DNA from 2 places in the Burkholderia sp. BCC1999 genome. Region 1 is predicted to be linked to the other one. Evidence: riboswitches for the same ligand, from Rfam matches in the RefSeq annotation. Region 1 holds a riboswitch; the other holds the start of a gene.

Evidence for each region. A riboswitch is a leader RNA that binds a small molecule or an ion and turns the genes downstream of it on or off. The one in region 1 is predicted to bind manganese.
Region 2: another riboswitch for manganese. It lies ahead of U5809_RS18330 (sodium:calcium antiporter); the one in region 1 lies ahead of U5809_RS08405 (TMEM165/GDT1 family protein).

Annotation. Positions count from the first base shown of each region.
Region 1 is NZ_CAJPHP010000005.1:49,162-53,572, reverse strand. It holds gene pepN (aminopeptidase N) at 1-837, opposite strand, end outside; gene U5809_RS08410 (DUF4136 domain-containing protein) at 1,027-1,725, shown strand; gene U5809_RS08405 (TMEM165/GDT1 family protein) at 1,778-2,350, opposite strand; yybP-ykoY riboswitch at 2,429-2,566, opposite strand; gene guaD (guanine deaminase) at 2,708-4,027, opposite strand; gene U5809_RS08395 (hypothetical protein) at 4,024-4,365, opposite strand; gene U5809_RS08390 (adenosine deaminase) at 4,393-4,411, opposite strand, start outside.
Region 2 is NZ_CAJPHP010000011.1:222,490-226,900, reverse strand. It holds gene U5809_RS18340 (efflux RND transporter permease subunit) at 1-1,318, shown strand, start outside; gene U5809_RS18335 (copper-binding protein) at 1,315-1,683, shown strand; gene U5809_RS18330 (sodium:calcium antiporter) at 1,784-2,794, opposite strand; yybP-ykoY riboswitch at 2,880-3,043, opposite strand; gene U5809_RS18325 (metal/formaldehyde-sensitive transcriptional repressor) at 3,164-3,439, shown strand; gene dmeF (CDF family Co(II)/Ni(II) efflux transporter DmeF) at 3,452-4,411, shown strand, end outside.

The DNA.
Region 1 (4,411 bases):
GTACTTCGTGTTGAAGATGTTGAGCCCCTTGTTCTCCATCGCGCCCATGTTGAAGTCGCCCACCGCGACGATCATGAAGCGGTCGAGATCGAGCTCGAGGCCGAAGCGCTTTTCATCCCAGCGGATCGAATGGATCAGCGAATCCATCGCGTGACGCGTCTTGTCGAGGTCGGCCGGTTCGACCCACACCTGCAGCAGCTTTTCCTTGCCCGAGCCGCTCGTGATCTTCTCCTCGATCGCGACGAGCTTGCCGGCGACCAGTGCGAACAGGTAGCTCGGCTTGCGGAACGGGTCTTCCCACTTCGCGAAGTGGCGGCCGTCGGGCAGGTCGCCCGAATCGACGAGGTTGCCGTTCGACAGCAACACCGGGTACGCGGCCTTGTCGGCGCGCAGCGTGACGATGTACGACGCCATCACGTCGGGGCGGTCGAGGAAGTAGGTGATGCGGCGAAAGCCTTCGGCTTCGCACTGCGTGAAGAAGTTGCCGCTCGACACGTAGAGGCCAGACAGCGTCGTATTCTGGTCGGGTGCGCATGCGCTTTCGAGCGTCAGCTCGAACGCATCGGGCACGTTCTCGACCGTCAGCCCGTGCTCGTGCGCGCGCACGGCGCCATGCGGAGCGCCGTCCAGCCATGCGCCGACGAATTCGAGCGCTTCGCCCATCAGCTCCAGGTGCGGCGCGGGCGCGGCATCCGGATTGCGGCGCACGCGCATCGTATTCCTGACGATCGTGCGGGCCGGCGCGAGATCGAATTCGAGCGCGACGGAATCGATGAGGAAGGCCGGCGGCGTGTAGTCGGCGCGGCGGATCACGGTGGAGGAGGCGTTGTCGGACATGGTCGTCGAGATCGGTGGAGTGGGGGGGGCGGGCCCGTCACGCGGGCCAGGCGAACCGGGCCATTGTACAAAGGCTTGCGGCTGCGTGCCGGGCGAACTTTTTACCGCTTCCGGCAGTCCGCGTATTATCGGCATCCCGTTACGGTTCGCGCGGTGCGACGAACGGGTGACGGATCGACGAGGATCAACATGAAACGCGATTGGATTTTTCGCGGTGCGGGCTGGGCGGCGGCGCTGTGCGTGGCGCTGCTGACGGGCTGCACCAGCTATGTGACGACCCAGGTCACGGCCTTCTCCGACTGGAGCGGCAGCGACGCGACACGCACCTATGCGTTCACGCGCACCGATGCGCAGAAGAACAGCATCGAGCAGTCGACCTACGAGCCGATCGTCGCGAACGAGCTGTCCGCGTATGCGTTCCGGCAGGTGCCGCCGGCGCAGGCGCGCTATCTCGTCGGGCTGACCTATGCGGTCGGCAGCGATCTCGTGACGGTGCCGCAGCCGGTCTACTACGACCCGTGGTTCGCGCCGGGGCCGTACTGGCGGCGCGGGCCGTGGGGCCCGTGGGGTCCCTGGGGGCCGATGCCGGCCGGCTATGTCGCGCAGACGTACCAGGTGTTCGACTACACGCTCGGTATCCGCATCACCGAGCGGGCGACGGGCAAGGAGGTGTACAACGTGTCCGCGCGCACGACCGGCGACAACGGCACGCTGCTGTACGCGATGCCGTTCCTCGCGCGTAGCGCGCTCGCCGATTTCCCGCTGTCGAACGGCGCGGTCCGCTCGGTCCGGCTGCCGGTCGACAAGCGCGGCGGGCCGGCGGCGCCGGCCGCCAACGAACGCGCGGTGCCGGTTGCACCGGCCTCGGGCGTGGCCGTCGCGAAATAACGCGGTATTCATTTCGGCGCGGCCGTCCGGCCGCGCCGGCCATCCCTTTCCGTCAGACCCCGATACCCAGCAGCGCCAGCGCGCCGAGCACGACGAACAGCACGGCTGCGATCCCGTGCACGAGCTTGGTCGGCAGGCGGTGCGCGAAGCGGTCGCCGAGCAGGATCGCCGGCACGTTCGCGAGCATCATCCCGAACGTCGTGCCGGCCACCACGCCGATGTAGTCCTGGAAGCGCGCAGCCAGCGCGACGGTCGCGATCTGTGTCTTGTCGCCCATTTCCGCGAGGAAGAACGCGACGAGCGTCGCGCCGAACACGCCGAGCCGCGAACGGTTGGCGTTGGCTTCGTCGGCGTCGAGCTTGTCCGGCACGAGAATCCACAACCCCATCGCGATGAACGAGAACGCGAGCGCCCAGCGCATGATCGACGGCGTGACGAGCGCGCCGAGCCATTCGCCGAGTGCGCCGGCGAAACCGTGGTTCACGAGTGTCGCGACGAGCACACCGAGAATGATCGGCACCGGCTTGCGATAGCGCGCGGCCAGGACGAGGGAAAGCAATTGGGTCTTGTCGCCGATTTCAGCGAGGGCGACGGCGCCGGTGGAGATCAGGAAGGCTTGGGACACGGATGGGGTTCCACGGGCCGGTGTTGTGCGTGCGAGCGACGATCCACGGCGCGCCGGGCCCTGATGCGGCGCACTGTGAACCATCGGTCTCGCCAGGCCTAGGTGGCTGCGTCCGCCATGGCCGTACGGCCAAGTCTGTTGACGGACGCCTCCGTCACGATGCGCGCCGGGGGCGCGGGACATCGAGCGGAGCGGCTACTCCCCAATGAGCGGCGAATTCTAGCACGGCGCATTGCGTGCTGGAAGGCGGTCGGGCAGGGTGTCGGGGCCCGATCCGCGTCCGGCTGCCCGGCAGGCGCGGCGGCGAATGTGCCGCGCCGGCCGGGACAGCGTTCCGGCGGGCCGTTACCGTTACCGTTACGCGGCGGCCGGGCGGCGCGCGGCGCCGCGCTCGTGGACGAGCTCGCCGGCCGCGTAGGTGCGGTACACCGCGCGGTCGTCGCCGAGCAGTGCGAACGCGAACAGCAGTTCCTCGAGCGAATCCGCGCGCTTCGTGCGCCGCGCCAGCAGCGGCGTGGCCTGCGGGTCGAGCACGACGAAGTCGGCCTCGGTGCGCGGCTTGAGCGTGCCGACCGTGTCGGCGAGGTCGAGCGCCTGCGCGGCGCCGGCCGTCGCGAGCCAGAACATCCGCGTCGCGGTCAGGTGGTGGCCCGACAGCCGCGCGACCTTGTGCGCCTCGTTCATCGTCTGCAGCATCGAGAACGACGTGCCGCCGCCGACGTCGGTCGCGAGCGTGACGGGCACGTCGTGTTCGCCGGCCTTGTCGAAGTCGAACAGCCCGCTGCCGAGGAAGAAGTTGGACGTCGGGCAGTGCGCGACGACGGTGCGCGTCTCGGCCATCCGGCGGCGGTCCTCGTCGTCGAGGTGGATGCAGTGGCCGTACACCGCGCGCGGACGCAGCAGACCGTAGCGGTCATAGATGTCGAGATAGCTGCGATGGCCCGGGAACAGCTCGGCCACCCATTTCACTTCGTCGACGTTTTCCGCGACGTGGCTCTGCACGAACACGTCCGGATGGCGGCGCGCGAGTTCGCCGCACGCTTCGAGCTGGGCCTCGGTCGACGTCGGTGCGAAGCGCGGCGTGAGCGCGTACATCTGGCGGCCCTTGCCATGCCAGCGGTCGATCAGCTCGGCGCTGTCGTCATAACCCGATTGCGCGGTGTCGCGCAGGAACTCGGGGCAGTTGCGGTCCATCAGCACCTTGCCCGCGATCATCCGCAGGTCGCGCGCGTCGCTCGCCGCGAACAGGGCATCGGCCGACTGCTTGTGCACCGTGCAGTAGACGAGCGCGCTCGTCGTGCCGCACGCAAGCAGTTCGTCGACGAAGAAATCGGCGACTTCGCGTGCATGCTCGGGGTCGCCGAACTGGCGCTCGGTCGGGAACGTGTACTTGTCGAGCCACGGCAGCAGGCCCGGCGCCGGCGACGCGATCATGTCCGTCTGCGGATAGTGGATGTGCGTGTCGATGAAGCCGGGCACGATCAGCTTGTCGCTCAGGTCGTGGACGACCGCGTCGCGCGCGAGCGTCGCCGCGAGCTGTGCATACGGGCCGGCCGCGACGACCTTGCCGTCAGCGACGATCAGGAGGCCGTCGGTCTCGTGGTTCGCGGCCTGGCTCGATTGCGCCGGGTCGCCGTTGAAGGTCAGCAGCTGGGAACGGAAAGCGGTTTGCGTCATGACGAATGGTCCTGCATCAAGGTAAGGCGAACAGAAGAAAGCGATCGACGCCGCACGGGGGCGGGACGGTGCTTCGCGAGCGGTTGCGGCACGCTGCGTGCGGCACGACCGAAGGCGAGTGCGCGGGCGAACGTGGCGGCCGAAGCCGCCAGCCAGTGGTTGCCGGCTAACCTCGCAGCCGTTGCGCTCGTGACCGATGCGGCGGCGAACGGAACGGCACACCGCGACGGCAGGCACGAGCGGGCGACGACGAACCGTGCCGTCGCCACGCGCGCACGCCCGCGACCGGCCCGGCGCAAGGCCGAACCGGTGGTCGCGAAGCGGATGCCGTGTCTCATCTGTCTAGCGTTCCTCGATGCGGGCCGTCACGCGGCCTGCCAGTAC
Region 2 (4,411 bases), on a different contig from region 1:
CAAGCCGCGCAGCGCGTGGCGGCCCGGCATGACGCCGGAGAAGCTCGTCGACGAACTCGACCGGACGGTGAAGGTGCCAGGTCTGTCGAACGTGTGGGTGCCGCCGATCCGCAACCGGCTCGACATGCTATCCACCGGGATCAAGACGCCGGTCGGCGTGAAGATTTCCGGGCCTGACCTGGCCGGCATCGACGCGATCGCGAAGCAGGTCGAGGCCGCGGTGAAGCCCGTGCCGGGTGTCACCTCCGCGCTCGCGGAGCGGCTGAACGGCGGCCGCTACATCGACGTCGACATCGACCGGCTCGCCGCCGCGCGCTACGGGCTGTCGGTGGCCGATATCCAGTCGGTCGTGTCGTCGGCGGTCGGCGGCGACGATGTCGGTGAAGTGATCGCGGGGCGCGAGCGCTTTCCGATCAACATCCGCTATCCGCGCGAGATCCGCGATTCGCTCGAGAACCTGCGGCAACTGCCGGTTGTCACCGCGCGCGGCGCGCAGATCCGCCTCGGCGACGTCGCGCGCATCGACATCGCCGACGGGCCGCCGATGATTCGCAGCGAGAACGCGCGGCTGTCCGGCTATGTGTACGTCGATCTCCGCGGCGTCGACCTGAGCACGGCGGTCCGTGCCATGCAGCAGGCCGTCGCGCAACAGGTCGCGTTGCCGCCCGGCTATTCGATCGCGTGGTCGGGGCAGTTCGAGTATCTCGAACGCGCGGCGGCGACGTTGCGCACCGTCGTGCCCGTCACGCTCGTCGTGATCTTCGTGCTGCTGTTCCTCACGTTCGACTCGGCGGCCGACGCGCTGCTGCTGATGTCGACGGTGCCGTTCGCGCTGGTCGGCGGCTTCTGGCTCGTGTGGGCGCTCGGCCATGCGGTGTCGGTCGCGACGTCGGTCGGCTTCATCGCGCTCGCGGGCGTGGCCGCCGAGTTCGGCGTCGTGATGCTGCTGTACCTGAAGGGCGCGCTGCAGCGCCGGCTCGATGCCGGTGAACCGCTGACCGATGCGGTGCTGCTCGACGCGATCCGCGAAGGCGCGGTGCTGCGCGTGCGGCCGAAGGCAATGACGGTCGCCGTCGTGCTCGCCGGGCTCGTGCCGATCATGGTCGGCCACGGCGCCGGCTCCGAAGTCATGCAGCGTATCGCCGCGCCGATGGTCGGCGGCATGGTCACGGCGCCGCTGCTGTCGATGTTCGTCATTCCCGCCGCGTGGCTCCTGCTTCAGCGCCGTCGTGCGCGAAGCGCGGGCCGGGCGCGGCATTCCGATGCAGTTCCTTCCGGCACGAACGTGCCATCCATCCCAACCGGAGAATCACGATGAAGATGAATCAATTGATCGCCACCGCAACCGCCGTCGTCGCGCTCGGCGTTGCCGCCGTACCGGCGTTTGCCGCCGGCGAGATGTCGGGCATGGACATGTCCGGCATGAAGATGTCGTCGGACGGTGCGGCCGATTCGACTGCCGCGCTGACCGATGCCGAAGTGAAGAAGGTCGATGCCGCGAGCGGCAAGATCACGCTGAAGCACGGCGCCCTCGACAACGTCGGGATGCCGGCGATGACGATGGCGTTCAAGGCGAAGGACGCCGCGATGCTCGCGCACGCGCATGCGGGCGACAAGGTGAAGGTGCGGATCGAGAAGGTCGACGGCACGCTGACGATCGTCAAGCTCGTCAAGGGTTCCTGATCGTCCGGGGCGGGCGCAACCGTCGCCCGCATCCTGCACCTTGAAGCGCGCCGCGCCGACGTGTCCGTCGGCCGGCGCGCCCGGTCCTGGCGTCAGTACGTCAGCGCACAAGCGTCAGGACCAGATACCCTGCATAACCCGCGCCGTTCGCGAGCAACGCCCAGATCGCGAGCCCGCGCGTACGCGCGTTGAAGCGCAACCATGCAGCCGCCGCGAGCGTGATGATCACGCCGGTCAGCACTTCGGGGCGCGGCTCCCACGGCGTCAGCATGATGCCGATCGCGGGCAGCAGCGTACCCTGGAACACCATCGCGCCGGTGATGTTGCCGAACGCGAGCGTGTCCTTCTTGCGGCGGATCCACAGCACGCTGTTGACCTTCTCCGGCAGTTCCGTCGCGATCGGCACGATGATCAGCGACAGCAGCAGCGCCGAGATGCCGAGCACCTGCGACACGCCTTCCACGCCGTGAATGAAGCCCTTCGCGCCGCCGATCAGCAGCGCGAGGCCGATCAGCAACTGCAGCGCGATCGTCGCAAGATTGGTCGGCAGGCCCACGCGCGACAGGAACATCGTGTGCGGCGCCTCGGTGCCGTGCCCGGCATCGACGAGCCGGGTCGACGCGCGGAACGTCATCACGACGTACATCACGTAGATGCCGACCAGCATTGCGGCGAGCAGCGCGCGCACGGCCCAGTTGTGATGCGGGACGAACATCGCCGCGGTGGCCAGCGAGAACGCGGCGAGGAAGTAGTTCATGTCGCGCACGAAGCCCGTGCGTTCCGGTGCGATCGTGCCGCGCAGCCCGCGCGAGCGGATCACGGCGAGTGTCATCAGGAACGTGGTGAGCGTCGCGAGCATCAGCGGTGCGCCGAGAATCGCGCCGACGCCGATTTCCTCGTTCACGGCCTGGTTCGCCGTGCCGCCGGCCAGGGCGAGCAGCGGCACCATCGTTTCGGGCAGCGCCGTGCCGACGGCCGCGAACAGCGAACCGGTCACGCCTTCGGAAATCTTCAGGCGTTCGCCGAGATGTTCGAGCGCATTGGTGAAGACCTCGGCCGCGATGAGGATGACGATCAGCATGAACGCCAGTTCGAGGAGCATGAAGGTCATGCGGCACCTCCGCAGGCACGTGGAGGGCGGGCGGGGGAGCGCGGGGACAAGACGGCGGGGAACATGGGGACTCCGTGGTCGGACGCTGAAGAACCATGGCGCATCCGCCGACGTCCGACCAGGAACGACGCGATGCGCCCATGGTCTCGCCAGGCCGATCAGGCTGAACGCGCCACGGCCACAGGCCGAGTGTGTTGACGCGTTCGCTTTCCGGGGACGGAAAGCAGGCTACTCCCCAAAGACGAAGGGCAGTCTAGCCGAGCGGATTTCTTTCGACAAGCCTTCACTTCAAAAAAATATACCCCTCTCCCCTATAGGGGAAGCCTTCCGGATATATACTCCCCTTCCCTATTCAGGAGCCCGTCGTCGATGAGCCATACCGTCCGTGAAAAACAGAAGTTGCTGAACCGCGTGCGTCGAATCAAGGGCCAGGTCGAGGCCATCGAGCGCGCGCTCGGGGACGAGCGCGGCTGCAACGAGGTCCTGCAATTGATCACGAGTTGCCGCGGCGCAATGAACGGGTTGCTGGCCGTCGTGCTGGAAGACCACATTCGCGAGCATCTGGTCGATGCGCACGAACCTGACGCACACGAAGGCAGCGCGACCGAGCAGCTGATCGACGTGGTGCATAGCTATTTCAAGTAATCGGGGCAGAGCATGAATGCTTTCCGGGATGACGCGTTCGGCGCGGGGCATGACCATATCTTCCTCGGCGATGCGCACGAGCAGAACGAACGGAAGACGTGGATGGTCATCGGCCTGTGCTCGGCGATGATGGTGGCCGAGATCGTCGGCGGCACGCTGTTCGGATCGCTCGCGCTCGTCGCCGACGGGTTGCACATGTCGACGCACGCAGGCGCGATGCTGATCGCCGCGCTGGCCTATACCTATGCGCGCAAGCATGCGGACGATCCGCGCTTCGTGTTCGGCACCGGCAAGCTGGGCGACCTGGCCGGCTTCACGAGCGCGATCGTGCTGGCGATGATCGCGATCCTGATCGGCTACGAGGCGATTGCGCGTCTGCTTGCGCCCGTTCCCATTCATTTCGGCGAAGCGATTCCGATTGCCGTGCTGGGGCTCGCGGTGAACCTCGCCAGCGTGTGGCTGCTGAGCGGCGGCCATCACCATGGGCATGGCCATGACCATGGGCACGGTCATCATCATGGGCACGACCACGATCACGATCACGACGATGATGACCATCACGCGCATCACGATCACGGTTCGCAAACGGCGGCCCATCGCGACCACAACATCCGGTCGGCCTACGTTCACGTGATCGCCGACGCGGCCGTGTCGGTGCTGGCCATCGTCGGCCTGCTGCTCGCCCGCGCGTTCGGCTGGGTCTGGATGGATCCCGTCGCGGGCATTATCGGCGCGCTCGTGATCGCGAACTGGTCGTACGGGCTGATGCGCGATACGGGCGGCATCCTGCTCGACGTCAACGTCGATCGCAAGCTGGCGGCGCGCGTACGTCATGCGATCGAGGCGCTTGGCGACAAGGTCAACGATCTTCACGTGTGGCGTGTCGGCCCCGGCCACATGAGCGCGATCGTGTCGGTCGAGACCGTCGATACGGTGCGCGACGCGCGTTTCTACCATGCGCTGATCGAGGGT